2 regions of the [Bacillus] caldolyticus genome follow, and region 2 is predicted to be linked to the other one. Evidence: a T-box and tRNA genes for the amino acid it is inferred to sense, from the RefSeq annotation. Region 2 holds a T-box; the other holds one or more tRNA genes.
What was found. A T-box is a leader RNA that pairs with one kind of tRNA and senses whether it is charged. The one in region 2 lies ahead of CWI35_RS15085 (valine--tRNA ligase), so its partner is inferred to be a tRNA-Val.
Positions count from the first base shown of each region.

Region 1: it encodes a tRNA-Val, which carries the amino acid that the T-box ahead of CWI35_RS15085 (valine--tRNA ligase) is inferred to sense. The anticodon was not compared.

Region 1 covers NZ_CP025074.1:2,622,776-2,629,774, reverse strand. Annotated here, with positions in the region: partial or broken gene CWI35_RS13695 (IS481 family transposase) at 1-711, opposite strand, end outside; gene CWI35_RS13690 (DUF6431 domain-containing protein) at 852-1,409, opposite strand; gene CWI35_RS13685 (hypothetical protein) at 1,793-2,023, opposite strand; tRNA gene CWI35_RS13680 (tRNA-Leu) at 2,156-2,240, opposite strand; tRNA gene CWI35_RS13675 (tRNA-Cys) at 2,302-2,375, opposite strand; tRNA gene CWI35_RS13670 (tRNA-Gly) at 2,385-2,456, opposite strand; tRNA gene CWI35_RS13665 (tRNA-Gln) at 2,462-2,536, opposite strand; tRNA gene CWI35_RS13660 (tRNA-His) at 2,553-2,625, opposite strand; tRNA gene CWI35_RS13655 (tRNA-Trp) at 2,643-2,716, opposite strand; tRNA gene CWI35_RS13650 (tRNA-Tyr) at 2,724-2,808, opposite strand; tRNA gene CWI35_RS13645 (tRNA-Thr) at 2,815-2,890, opposite strand; tRNA gene CWI35_RS13640 (tRNA-Phe) at 3,198-3,273, opposite strand; tRNA gene CWI35_RS13635 (tRNA-Asp) at 3,446-3,521, opposite strand; tRNA gene CWI35_RS13630 (tRNA-Met) at 3,527-3,603, opposite strand; tRNA gene CWI35_RS13625 (tRNA-Val) at 3,746-3,821, opposite strand; tRNA gene CWI35_RS13620 (tRNA-Glu) at 3,831-3,902, opposite strand; tRNA gene CWI35_RS13615 (tRNA-Ser) at 3,917-4,007, opposite strand; tRNA gene CWI35_RS13610 (tRNA-Asn) at 4,012-4,086, opposite strand; rRNA gene CWI35_RS13605 (23S ribosomal RNA) at 4,336-6,999, opposite strand, start outside.
Region 2 covers NZ_CP025074.1:2,911,667-2,918,665, reverse strand. Annotated here, with positions in the region: gene CWI35_RS15090 (bifunctional folylpolyglutamate synthase/dihydrofolate synthase) at 1-842, opposite strand, end outside; gene CWI35_RS15085 (valine--tRNA ligase) at 1,059-3,701, opposite strand; T-box leader at 3,802-4,037, opposite strand; gene CWI35_RS15080 (hypothetical protein) at 4,177-4,365, shown strand; gene ysxE (spore coat protein YsxE) at 4,404-5,435, opposite strand; gene spoVID (stage VI sporulation protein D) at 5,479-6,528, opposite strand; gene hemL (glutamate-1-semialdehyde 2,1-aminomutase) at 6,647-6,999, opposite strand, start outside.

The DNA of each region.
Region 1 (6,999 bases), 290 kb from region 2:
CACGCATACTGCAGCACCTCGGACCGATACATTTTCCCGTTGTCCGAGTAAATGCGCTTCGGCTTCCCGCAACGAAGCACCGCTTCCTTCGTGACGATCCGCAGCCCGTCAAACTTCTCCGAAGGGAAACTATACGTACGGCACAAACCGCGAGCAGTCATCGATATAGGCGATCAAAAACGTTTTCTGGGCTTTCCCATTGACTCGAATCGTTGGTCCATGGGATAAGTCCCCTTGCCAAAGCTCATTGATCTGGTCATACGCAAAACGCTTTCGCTCCGGCATGGGCAAGATTTCTTTTCCCACCAGGTTGTGTTTTTTCAACAATCGGTATATAGTAAAGTAAGAGGTATGGTTTTCTGGGATTTCCCCCTGCTCGATCAGGTGTTCGTAGAACACCGTCACGGGCATGGTGGGATGTTCTTTTCTTAGGGCTAAAATATGATCCTCATCATCGGGCGACAGACGCCTTGAGTGGCCGCGGTCCGAACGGCGCTTCGGCTTTAAGGCGTCAAAGCCCCCTTTTTTGTATCGGGTGCACCAATCGAGGATCGTCTTGGCTGCGATTCGTTTGTCGCCCTGGTGGGGAACATGGTGCACTCGCTCGCTCACCTCTTTCAGATACGTCTTCGGTTCCACCTGCCCATTCACCAACGGAGCGATTAGCCCGTACCGAAACAGGGCAATGTCGTGTCTCATCGACTCATCCATTCGAATCTCCTCCTTGTCTCACTTGGAATCAGGACCGTTCCGGTCCGTCTGCCCTTATCGTACCGGATCGCTTTTTCTCCGTCGATAGGAAAGGTTTGTGGGAACCTCAACTATTTCCAATTTAGGATATGTATGTAAAATCAGGATCCCATTTGATTCGCAAAAGGGTGTCGGAATCCGTCCTCCCACATGTCTCTGATGACCGAATCAAGACCGTGTTTCTCCAACGTCCGGATCCACCAGGAAGCCCGTTCCTTTTCTTTTTTCACGATAGGGCCTATGATCCTCCACCGCCTCGCAAAAAAGCTATGATGGCTTGATAGGTTTCGGCAGAACCGTCGGACATAAAAGATGATGCCGTCCTTTGTCAGGAGGAACGGAGCCCGGTTCGTCCCCTCGATCAATCCCAACTGCTCTTTCACGACTTGCCATATGGCGGACAACGTATACTGAAAATACGGGAGGAGAAAGGAAGGCAGCACACTCACCGTCTTTAAGCATTCCCGACAGCGATACCGGACAATCCAAATGCGATCATCACCATGTGGGGTCAATGCGTTTCGCTCATAGTAACCGTGGCGGTGCAACGGGCGCTTGGCCCGGCAATGCGGACACTTTTTCAGAAGAGGGAAGTCGTTTTCTTTTCCACGCTCTGCATACGTTTGGACGTCAATGCCAAAGTCATGAAATTGAATCACGTCCTCCTCCCCCTCCTATGAACCGATGGATTTTCTCTTCCGAAATAATTCACAAAAAATTTAGCACATTCTTTCAGAAAAGGGGAGAGGGCTTTCTGAAGGAATGTGCAAAAAAATGGCTCTTTTGTTCCGAAATAAAGTGATAATTTACATTAACTGTTGAAATCTTTAATTTAATAAGAACATCAGAGACCTCAATACAATGGTCTCTTTGCTTTTAGTCAAAAATCAACAATTAGCAATAACAGACAACCAATAAAAATTGGCACATCGACGAATGAAATAACAAAAAAGTTATCCACAGTTATTTCAGGATAGAGCCTAAGCTTAATCGTCCTTTCTTAAAATTTTCCTCATCAGTCCGATTATGATTTTATTGATTTCTATAGCTTCATTATCAAGCTCTGTGAATTTTTGTTCATCAATATAGCCGAGCCGTTTTGCAATTTTCTTAGTTCGCAATCCTCAATAAATATCTCTAACAATTCCTCAAATGTGTATTCAATTTCTGCGTTGTCATCAGATATTAGCAATAACTCCTCACGACTTAGCTCTCCTCTTCTTCCTCTCTTGCTCTTTCTCTGCAATTCTCTCTCATTTTCTATTCTTCCCACTTTCCATTTCACCTCACCGAACACGATTGTACGCACACGATTTTCTTCTCTCGAATCGTATTCGGTAAATAAAAAACAAGGGATTCCACTTACGTGAAACCCCTTGTCCCTAAAGCCTTTTCCCTATTTCGATGCCGATGGTGGGAGTCGAACCCACACGGGGGGTTACCCCACACGATTTTGAGTCGTGCGCGTCTGCCAATTCCGCCACATCGGCGCGACATGTATTATTCTATCACATTACTTCATGTCTGTCAACACTTTTTATATTCATTAGATGGAGGCGGCACCCGGATTCGAACCGGGGGTAAAGGTTTTGCAGACCTCTGCCTTACCACTTGGCTATGCCGCCTTGATCGAGAGCGGAAGACGGGACTCGAACCCGCGACCCCCACCTTGGCAAGGTGGTGTTCTACCACTGAACTACTTCCGCATCATTGGCTGGGGTAGCTGGATTCGAACCAACGCATCACGGAGTCAAAGTCCGTTGCCTTACCGCTTGGCTATACCCCAATGCCGGAAAGTGAAGGGCGACTAGTGGGAATCGAACCCACGCATGCCAGAGCCACAATCTGGTGCGTTAACCACTTCGCCATAGTCGCCATAATGATAATCAAAATGGCAGGGGCAGTAGGAATCGAACCCACACCGGAGGTTTTGGAGACCTCTGTTCTACCATTAAACTATGCCCCTTTAATCATGGTGGAGGGGGACGGATTCGAACCGCCGAACCCAAAGGGAGCGGATTTACAGTCCGCCGCGTTTAGCCACTTCGCTACCCCTCCAAAGAATGGTGCCGACTGCAGGACTTGAACCCGCAACCTACTGATTACGATTCAGTTGCTCTACCAATTGAGCTAAGTCGGCATAAAACAAATGCAAGAAGGTGGCTCATTGTTGTGCTCTGTGCCTCTTCCTCTACAAGCTGATTCGAGGAAGCAGGATGCGTCGAGGCAACTCGAAGCCGACTCGACGAAGCAAGTGCTCGTCTCTACCAATTGAGCTAAGTCGGCATAATTATGATATAAATCGTGGCTCATTGTTCATTTGTTGTGTCCCTTCCTCTACCAGCCAATTCGAAGAAGCTGGGTGCGTCGGGACAACTCGCAATCGATTCGATGAAGCGGATGCTCGTCTCTGCCAATAGAGCTAAGTCAGCTTGCTATCAATTATATGGTGGCTCGGGACGGAATCGAACCGCCGACACAAGGATTTTCAGTCCTTTGCTCTACCGACTGAGCTACCGAGCCATATATTATTTTTTAACTCGCTCGTTGAATTGCTCTGTGCCTCTTCCTCTACCAGCTGATTCAAAGACGCTCGATGCGTCGAGGCAACTCGAAGCGAATTCGATGAAGCGGATGCTCGTCTCTACCGAATGAGCTACCGAGCCATACCATATTTTTCGTGATTTTGGAACAATGGCGGTCCCGACGGGACTCGAACCCGCGATCTCCTGCGTGACAGGCAGGCATGTTAACCACTACACTACGGGACCAATTTTGGTTGCGGGGGCAGGATTTGAACCTGCGACCTTCGGGTTATGAGCCCGACGAGCTACCGGACTGCTCCACCCCGCGATGATAAGAAAGTAAGTTGATGTTCACAATGCTTTTGGTGTTGTTGTCCGTTGCCTCTTCCTCTACAAGCTGATTCAAAGATGCTGGATGCGTCGGGACAACTCGCGATGAATGAGAAAGCAAGTCAGCTTTTATATTAAGATGGTGGAGGATGACGGGATCGAACCGCCGACCCCTTGCTTGTAAGGCAAGTGCTCTCCCAGCTGAGCTAATCCTCCACAAAGAAGTGACCCGTACGGGATTCGAACCCGTGTTACCGCCGTGAAAGGGCGGTGTCTTAACCACTTGACCAACGGGCCATGCTGATGGATCATGGCGGAGAGCAAGGGATTCGAACCCTTGAGGCGCTATTCACGCCTACACGATTTCCAATCGTGCTCCTTCGACCACTCGGACAGCTCTCCACGATGGCTCCGCAGGCAGGATTCGAACCTGCGACCAATCGGTTAACAGCCGATTGCTCTACCACTGAGCTACTGCGGAATCATAACGACGGTCAATTCTCCCAACAAGATGTCCTGCCTCTTCCTCTGCCAGCCGATTCAAAGAAGCTGGATGCGTCGAGGCAACTCGCAGTTCATCCGATGATGCAAATGCTCGTCACTGAGCTGCTGCGAAATGACATCTCTTTAGACATTTACTATTATAATGATTCGCGCTGAGCTGTCAAGAGTTTTTTCATTCCTTCAAAACTAGATAACCGTTGGAAGAAGCCGCTCGCCTGCGCTTTTCTTGGTTAAGCCCTCGATCGATTAGTATCCGTCAGCTCCACGTGTCGCCACGCTTCCACCTCGGACCTATCGACCTCGTCATCTTCGAGGGATCTTACCCGCTTTGCGCGGTGGGAAATCTCATCTTGAGGGGGGCTTCACGCTTAGATGCTTTCAGCGCTTATCCCGTCCGCACATAGCTACCCAGCGGTGCCCCTGGCGGGACAACTGGTACACCAGCGGTGCGTCCATCCCGGTCCTCTCGTACTAAGGACAGCTCCTCTCAAATTTCCTGCGCCCGCGACGGATAGGGACCGAACTGTCTCACGACGTTCTGAACCCAGCTCGCGTACCGCTTTAATGGGCGAACAGCCCAACCCTTGGGACCGACTACAGCCCCAGGATGCGATGAGCCGACATCGAGGTGCCAAACCTCCCCGTCGATGTGGACTCTTGGGGGAGATCAGCCTGTTATCCCCGGGGTAGCTTTTATCCGTTGAGCGATGGCCCTTCCATGCGGAACCACCGGATCACTAAGCCCGACTTTCGTCCCTGCTCGACCTGTCCGTCTCGCAGTCAAGCTCCCTTGTGCCTTTGCACTCTCCGAATGATTTCCAACCATTCTGAGGGAACCTTTGGGCGCCTCCGTTACCTTTTGGGAGGCGACCGCCCCAGTCAAACTGCCCACCTGACACTGTCTCCCACCCCGCTAAGGGGTGCGGGTTAGAATTTCAATACCGCCAGGGTGGTATCCCACCGCCGCCTCCACCGAAGCTGGCGCTCCGGCTTCCCAGGCTCCCACCTATCCTGTACAAGCGATACCAAAATTCCATATCAGGCTGCAGTAAAGCTCCACGGGGTCTTTCCGTCCTGTCGCGGGTAACCTGCATCTTCACAGGTAGTATAATTTCACCGGGTCTCTCGTTGAGACAGCGCCCAAGTCGTTACACCTTTCGTGCGGGTCGGAACTTACCCGACAAGGAATTTCGCTACCTTAGGACCGTTATAGTTACGGCCGCCGTTTACTGGGGCTTCGGTTCGCACCTTCGCTTCCGCTAAGCGCTCCCCTTAACCTTCCAGCACCGGGCAGGTGTCAGCCCCTATACGTCGCCTTTCGGCTTCGCAGAGACCTGTGTTTTTGATAAACAGTCGCTTGGGCCTTTTCACTGCGGCTCTTCAGGGCTCTTCACCCCAAAGAGCACCCCTTCTCCCGAAGTTACGGGGTCATTTTGCCGAGTTCCTTAACGAGAGTTCTCCCGCGCGCCTTAGGATTCTCTCCTCGCCTACCTGTGTCGGTTTGCGGTACGGGCACCTCTTCCCTCGCTAGAGGCTTTTCTTGGCAGTGTGAAATCGGGGACTTCCGGATGACTCCGTCGCCGTCACCGCTTGGCCTTACAATCCGCGGATTTGCCTACGGATCAGCCTTGCGGCTTGGACAGGCTCTTCCAGCCGCCTGCTCGCCCTATCCTCCTGCGTCCCCCCATCGCTCAAACGGGAAGAAGGTGGTACAGGAATCTCAACCTGTTGTCCATCACCTACGCCTTTCGGCCTCGGCTTAGGTCCCGACTAACCCTGAGCGGACGAACCTTCCTCAGGAACCCTTAGGCTTTCGGCGCAGAGGATTCTCACCTCTGTTTTCGCTACTCATACCGGCATTCTCACTTCTAAGCGCTCCACCAGTCCTTCCGGTCTGGCTTCTCTGCCCTTAGAACGCTCCCCTACCGATGACCAACGGTCATCCCGCAGCTTCGGCGGCACGTTTAGCCCCGGTACATTTTCGGCGCAGAGTCACTCGACCAGTGAGCTATTACGCACTCTTTAAATGGTGGCTGCTTCTAAGCCAACATCCTGGTTGTCTTTGCAACTCCACATCCTTTTCCACTGAACGTGCACTTCGGGGCCTTAGCTGGCGGTCTGGGCTGTTCCCCTCTCGACCACGGATCTTATCACTCGCGGTCTGACTCCCGGGCATAAGTCGTTGGCATTCGGAGTTTGACTGGGTTCGGTAACCCGATTTGGGCCCCTAGCCCAATCAGTGCTCTACCTCCAAGACTCCTAAACCCGAGGCTAGCCCTAAAGCTATTTCGGGGAGAACCAGCTATCTCCAAGTTCGATTGGCATTTCACCCCTACCCACACCTCATCCCCGCACTTTTCAACGTGCGTGGGTTCGGGCCTCCAGCCGGTGTTACCCGGCCTTCACCCTGGACATGGGTAGATCACCTGGTTTCGGGTCGACGACGACGTACTCACACGCCCTGTTCAGACTCGCTTTCGCTGCGGCTCCGCCTCTTCGGCTTAACCTCGCACGCCATCGTCACTCGCCGGTTCATTCTACAAAAGGCACGCCATCACCCATCAACGGGCTCTGACTACTTGTAGGCACACGGTTTCAGGTTCTCTTTCACTCCCCTCCCGGGGTGCTTTTCACCTTTCCCTCACGGTACTGGTGCACTATCGGTCACTAGGGAGTATTTAGCCTTGGGAGATGGTCCTCCCTGCTTCCGACGGGATTCCTCGTGTCCCGCCGTACTCAGGATCCGCTCGGGAGGGAACGAAGTTTCGACTACAGGGCTGTCACCTTCTCTGGCCGGCCGTTCCAGACCGGTTCGTCTACCCCGTCCCTTTCTCACTCCCATCGTGAGCGGTCCTACAACCCCAAGAGGACACGCCTCTTGGTTTGGGCT
Region 2 (6,999 bases):
TAGCCAAGGCGCAATAGTTCGGCCGCCATCACTGCCACCGCCGCGTTTTCGACTTGATGGGCGCCGGGCATTTGAATGCGCAAATCGCGATATTCGGCAAACGGCGTGACAAGCGAAAACTGCTCCCCTTCCACCGTCGCCTGCCGGTCGGAAACGGTGAAATCGACGCCGAGACGATATGTTTTCGCTTTCCGCTCCGCCGCCGTCTTGGCGATCACATCCCACGCCTCGGGCTCGTTGACCGCTGTCACAAGCGGAATCCCTGATTTAATGATCCCCGCTTTTTCCGCGGCGATCTGATCGAGCGTATCGCCTAAGATGTTCATATGATCGTAGCTGACGTTCGTAATGACAGAAACGAGCGGATAAATGATGTTAGTTGAGTCCAAGCGGCCGCCGAGCCCGACTTCAATGAGCACGATGTCTTGGATGTTTTGTTTGCCGAAATAATACAACATCATCGCCGTGATCACTTCAAACTCGGTCGGTCCGCCAAGTTCCGTCTGTTCCAATTCGTCCGCAAGCGGTTTGATCGTTTGCACGAGCTCTACGATCTCTTCATCGCGAATCGGTTGGCCGTTTATGCTGATTCGTTCGTTAAACTGCTCGACATACGGCGACGTGAACATTCCAACCGAATAGCCCGCCGCCTGCAAAATGGAGCGCAAATAGGCGACCGTTGACCCTTTGCCGTTCGTTCCCCCGATATGGACGGCGCGGACGCGGCGTTCCGGGTGGCCAAGTTTTTCCATCATCCATTCCATCCGTTTCAATCCCGGTTTTATGCCAAGCCGCAGCCGCCCGTGAATCCAAGCGACCGCTTCTTCATACGTTCGAACCATGTCCATCATCCTCCTTTTTCCATTGGTGTCTTGCCGCCCCCTGCCGGCTTCATGCGGCAGATGCGCCACACATCGAGAAGCCTGGTGAAAGCGAGTATATGTTGACAACAAACCTCTTCTCAGAATATGCCAACCTTCCATCATGATCCATCGAAAAAGACGAATCCACAGGAAAGCGGATTCGTCTTCATCATAATCAACAGCAAGATCGTTTGTCTACCGTTTGAGCTCGGCGAGGCGCGCCTTGACGGCTTCGCGTTTTTCCATGTAATCTTGCCGCTTGCGCCGCTCTTCTTCGACGACATGAGCCGGCGCTTTCGCCAAAAATCCTTCGTTCGCCAGTTTCTTTTCGACGCGCTCGACTTCTTTGTTCCATTTGTCAAGCTCTTTTTCAAGCCGCTTAATTTCCTCCTCAATATTGATCAATCCTTCAAGCGGCATGATGAGCTCGGCGCCGGTGACGACCGCCGTCATCGCTTTGTCCGGCGCGGGAACGTTTGTATCGATCAAGAGCTCGCTCGGGTTGCAGAACCGCTCAAGATAGGCGCGGTTTTTCATGAGCGCCGCCCGCACTTGTTCATCTTTCACCTTAATATAGAGCGCAATCGGCTTGCTCGGCGGCGTGTTCACTTCGGCGCGGACGTTGCGGACGGCGCGGATGATGTCGACGAGCATCCGCATTTCTTCCGCGGCTTCTTCGTTCGACAGCTCAGGGCGCACTTGCGGCCACGGAGCGACGGTGATCGATTCGCCTTCATGCGGCAAGTTTTGCCAAATTTCCTCGGTAATGAACGGCATGAACGGGTGAAGCAGGCGCATCGTGTTGTCGAGCACATACGCCAACACCGAACGTGTCGTCTTTTTCGCCGCCTCGTCATCACCGTACAGCGGCAGCTTTGCCATTTCGATATACCAGTCGCACAAGTCGTCCCAAATAAAGTTGTACAGCGTACGCCCCGCTTCGCCGAATTCGTATTTCTCAGCGAGCTTCGTCACCGTATCGATCGTTTCGTTGAGACGCGTTAAAATCCAATGGTCGGCGACCGTTTTTTCGCCGCTCAAATCAAGCTCCTCGTACGTCATGCCGCCCATGTTCATCAAGGCAAAGCGCGAGGCGTTCCAAATTTTGTTGGCAAAATTCCACGTCGCTTCGACTTTTTCGGTGCTGAAGCGCAAGTCTTGCCCCGGCGAGCTGCCGGTCGCCAAGAAATAGCGGAGCGCATCGGCGCCGTACTGGTCGATCACATCCATCGGATCGACGCCGTTGCCGAGCGATTTGCTCATTTTCCGCCCTTGGGCGTCGCGGACGAGGCCGTGGATGAGCACGTCTTTGAACGGACGCTTTCCGGTGAATTCAAGCCCTTGGAAAATCATGCGCGACACCCAGAAGAAAATGATGTCATAGCCGGTGACAAGCACATCAGTCGGGTAGTAGCGCTTGTAATCCGGCGAGTCGGTATCCGGCCAGCCCATTGTCGAGAACGGCCAGAGCGCCGAGCTGAACCATGTGTCGAGCACATCTGGGTCTTGCTCCCAGTTTTCGATGTCTTTCGGCGGCTCATGGTCAACGTAAATTTCGCCCGTTTCTTTATGGTACCATGCCGGGATGCGATGCCCCCACCAAAGCTGGCGCGAAATGCACCAGTCGCGGATGTTTTCAAGCCAATGCAAATACGTTTTTTCAAACCGTTCCGGCACGAACTGCACTTTTTCGTCCGTTTGCTGCAGCTTGATGGCGGCTTCGGCGAGCGGCTTCATTTTCACAAACCATTGCGTCGACAAATACGGCTCAACGACCGCGCCGCTCCGTTCGCTATGACCGACTGAGTGCACGTGCTCCTCGATTTTAAAGAGGACGCCTTGTTCTTGCAAATCGCGGACGATTTGCTTCCGGCATTCAAACCGGTCAAGCCCCTGGTATTGCATGGCGTTTTCATTCATCGTGCCGTCTTCGTTCATGACAAGAATGCGCGGCAAATTGTGGCGGTTGCCGATTTCAAAATCGTTCGGGTCGTGCGCCGGCGTAATTTTGACCGCTCCGGAGCCGAACTCCATATCGACATATTCGTCGGCAATGATCGGTATTTCGCGGCCAACGATCGGCAGTTTCACCATTTTGCCGATCAAGTGCTTGTACCGCTCGTCATCGGGGTGCACAGCGACGGCCGTATCGCCGAGCATCGTTTCCGGACGGGTCGTCGCCACTTCAATGCAGCCGGAGCCGTCGGCGAGCGGATAGCGCAAATGGTAGAGCGCGCCTTTTACTTCTTTATAAACAACCTCAATGTCCGACAAAGCGGTTTTCGTCACCGGGTCCCAGTTGATGATGTACTCGCCGCGGTAAATAAGCCCTTTCCGGTAGAGCGAGACGAACACTTCGCGCACCGCTTTTGAGAGCCCTTCATCGAGTGTGAACCGCTCGCGCGTGTAATCGAGGCCAAGCCCCAACTTCGCCCATTGGCTGCGAATATGGCCGGCGTATTCTTCCTTCCACTTCCACGTTTCTTCTAAAAATTTTTCCCGGCCTAAATCGTAGCGCGACAGCCCTTGCTGGCGCAGCTTCTCTTCCACTTTCGCCTGGGTGGCGATGCCGGCGTGATCCATTCCCGGAAGCCACAAAACGTCATACCCTTGCATCCGCTTCATGCGCGTAATGATGTCTTGCAGCGTCGTATCCCACGCGTGCCCCAGATGCAGTTTGCCGGTGACGTTGGGCGGTGGAATGACGATCGTAAACGGTCGTTTGTTCGGATCACCGGTCGCTTCAAAAAATTTTCCTTTCAGCCACCATTCGTAGCGCCCCGCTTCGACCGCGCGGTGGTCGTATTTGGGCGGCATCGACACTTCGTGCTGTGCCATGTTTCATTTCCCTCCTTCAACATGATGGACAATGCGGCCGACGGCGGCTTCCCATTGAGCAATGCCGCGCAGCCGGCAAGCAAAAAAGCCCCTTTCATCCCAAAAGGACGAAAGGAGCTGCTTTCGCGGTACCACCTTTTTTCTTAAGCCCAAAGGCTTAAGCGCTTCATTGGCATAACGGCATGATGCCGGCTTCCTCTACTCGGCAGCAGCGCCTTTCAAAGAAGCAGCTCAAGGGCGACCTTCCAGCAGCCGTCATCCTAGGAAATCTCGCAGCTTCTGATTTCCCTCTCTGCAGGCGCGGACCGCTGTACTCCTCCCCGTCTTCGCTTTTGTCATCATTGTTCGATTATTATACTACCATTGTCCATCATCTTTGCCAAGTTTTTATTTATTTATTCCATCCGTGTGCATTTGGTGACAAACCACCGCACGTTTCATATTGTATAGTAAACCGGAGAAGGAGGGAATGTCGATGCGGCGATTCAACCCGTATTCGTGGCCGCCGTGGCTTCGGCAAGTGCGCGCCGTCTGCGCCCAAGTGATCATCCCGCTCACCATTTTTCAAGCGATCCGCACTATTTTTCTGCCAACGACGTTTGATGTCATTTTATTGGCCATCTTCGTTTTCATTGCCGTGGCGCTCCATCTGGAATGGATTTAGTGGGACGCCATTTTGTTTGGGCTGGATTCAAAATCGATTTAACCATTGCTGCTTTCATCCGCCGGCGGTTCGTTGTCCACCGCTTCTTCCTGCTGCCGCGCGGCGTCGCGTTGGACAAGGTGCATAACGAGCGCCTCCATATTTTTGAACGCCAAATAACGACGCTGCAACGCGGCCACATATTCCCGTTCGTTCCGCTCGTTCCGCGAAGCGGCCTCATACCGCTCCAAACAGCGGACAAACCCACGCGGCTCCGCCAAATGGCTGTATAAAAACGCCCGCTCCCCGTCGGACAGCGGCAGCTCCTTCTCGTACTCCCCCATCCCTTCAAGCCACTCGCGCCCAAGCGGCGGCATTGTCTGTACGTGAAAACGGAGCGCGGCGATCACATCAAAGAGCGGCGAATTCCAATGCGCCCGCTCCCAACTGATCCAATACGGCGGGATATAGTGGGAGAGGCGCGCTTTGCCGTGCACCCAGGCGATGCGCCATTGCTTCGTCTCTTTGAGCGTCTCTTCCCACACATCGAGCCGTTCTTCAGCGAACGAGTACGCGCGCATCACCTCATGAAAATAGGTGCAGCATTGGAGCTGAAACGGAGACATGTACCACGCCGCTTCGTACCGCTCAATCCGTTCTTCCCAAACCATCCGCGCCCGTTGCCATTCGTCCTTTTTTTGCTTTCGGTACGCCGCCGCCTCTTCCTCACTCACCTCGATCGTACGGACGGTGGCGCGATGGAGGCGGGCGAGCTCGCGAAAAAAGGCGTCCACCGCATCCTTCTCCACCTTTGATTCGCCGTCATGCCATGCTTGCAAATAATAAAGACGGCCGCCTTCTGTGGCAAACAGCGACCGCCGCCGCGTCAGGTAAAGCGGGAGACAACGGGGGCCGCCATGCTGAAGAGACTGCCAAACGGCGGCGGCTTCTTGCTCGCTTTCAAGCGGCTTTAAAGCGAAAACGCCGCGGTTCGTGTATACCTTGACGGCTTTGCCTCGCTGCTCAATGCGCACTGGACGAAGACCGTACTGGGCGAGCACAGCATCATATCGGTCAGACTGTGAGGTCATCGTTACGCCCCCTTATCCGCAAAAGAAACGGAAAGCGTCCCTTTCATGAGAAAGGACGGCTTCCCGCCATGGCCGGAATATACAGCAGCTGCCCCTCGTGCACGTCATCTGGGCTTTCCAAATCATTGGCGCGCAAAAGCTGTGAGACGGTCACATCATACCGTTCGGCAATCTTGTCCAATGAATCTCCTTGCTGGACGATGCAAATTTTCAGTTTCGTAAACTCTTCCTCCTCGCTTTTCGCAAACAGTTTCGTCAAGTAAAGCGCATTTTCGCTTTTTGTTTTCGTTTCTTCTTCTTCCTCAACCGCCTTTTTCGCCGCCCCGATCGATACCTTCGCCTCAGTTGGCGGCAGCAGCGAAGCGATGTCTTCCTCCGTCTGTGCGCTGACCGCCTTCGTTTCCGTCTCAAGCGGCAAAAACGGCTCTTTGGCCTCCTCTTCTTCCTCAGCCTCCGTTTCTTCATGACGCATGGCGGCCGGCTCCATGGCGGAAACCGTCGTTTCGTCGGCGGCAAAAGCCGGCTGTTCATCCGCCTCATCGGTGAGATCATCCACGGAAGCAAACGCTTCCTCACCGGCCGCTTCCTTGCGGGCGATTGATTCAAACGGGGCAAACAGCGGCTCATCGTCCTCCTCATCGTCCGGCAAATCATCGTCAAGCGGCGCTTCACTGATGCCGCTGATCGAAATGTCGGCAGTGATCAGCAATCTTCCGTTTTCATCCAAATCATAATCAAACGATTCAACCGTCACGTACACATCCTCAAGGGAACGAATGCGGTTTTTTGGAATCGTAATATCGATTGGAAAGCGGTGCGACAGTTCGCTGATCCCGTCTTCGCGCACCGAAATGTGCTGAATGAACCGATAACCAGCCAGCTCAAACACGTCGTCATCCGCTTCAGCCTGCTCTTCGCCCGCTTGGCGGAATTCGCCGCTCAACTCAAGCGCGCCGCGGATCGTAATATATTGGTCGTACTCATCGACGGAAATGACCGGATCAAGAGAAATGGATAAAAACTCGGCGACTTCCTGTCCTCTTTTAAACCAGACCGATTCTTCCAATGAAAAACGCAAATACGATTGCTCCAACCGGGCCTCCTCCTTCCGTCCCTTTGGCAAATGGTTTCTATGACATTATCCATTGTATGAACGGAAACGAGGCGGTATGATAAAAAATTGGGCTGCCGACGGTCGGCAGCCCCTTTCCTTATCCGCGCAGACGGGCAAACACCCGCTCAGCAGCGGCAATCGTATATTCAATATCATCATCACTGTGCGCCGTCGACAAAAACAGCCCTTCAAATTGCGACGGCGGCAGGAAAATGCCTTCATTCGCCATTTCCCGATAATAGGCGGCAAACAGCTCCAAGTCGGACGTTTTCGCTGTCTCGTAGTTGACCACCGGCTCGTTCGTGAAGAAAAAGCCGATCATCGACCCAGCGCGGTTGATCGTATGCGGGATGTCGTATTTCTCTGCTGCCTGATGAAGCCCATCCGCAAGGCGCGCCGCTTTGCGGCCAAGCTCTTCGTACGTTTCCGGCGTCAGCTGGCGTAGCGTCT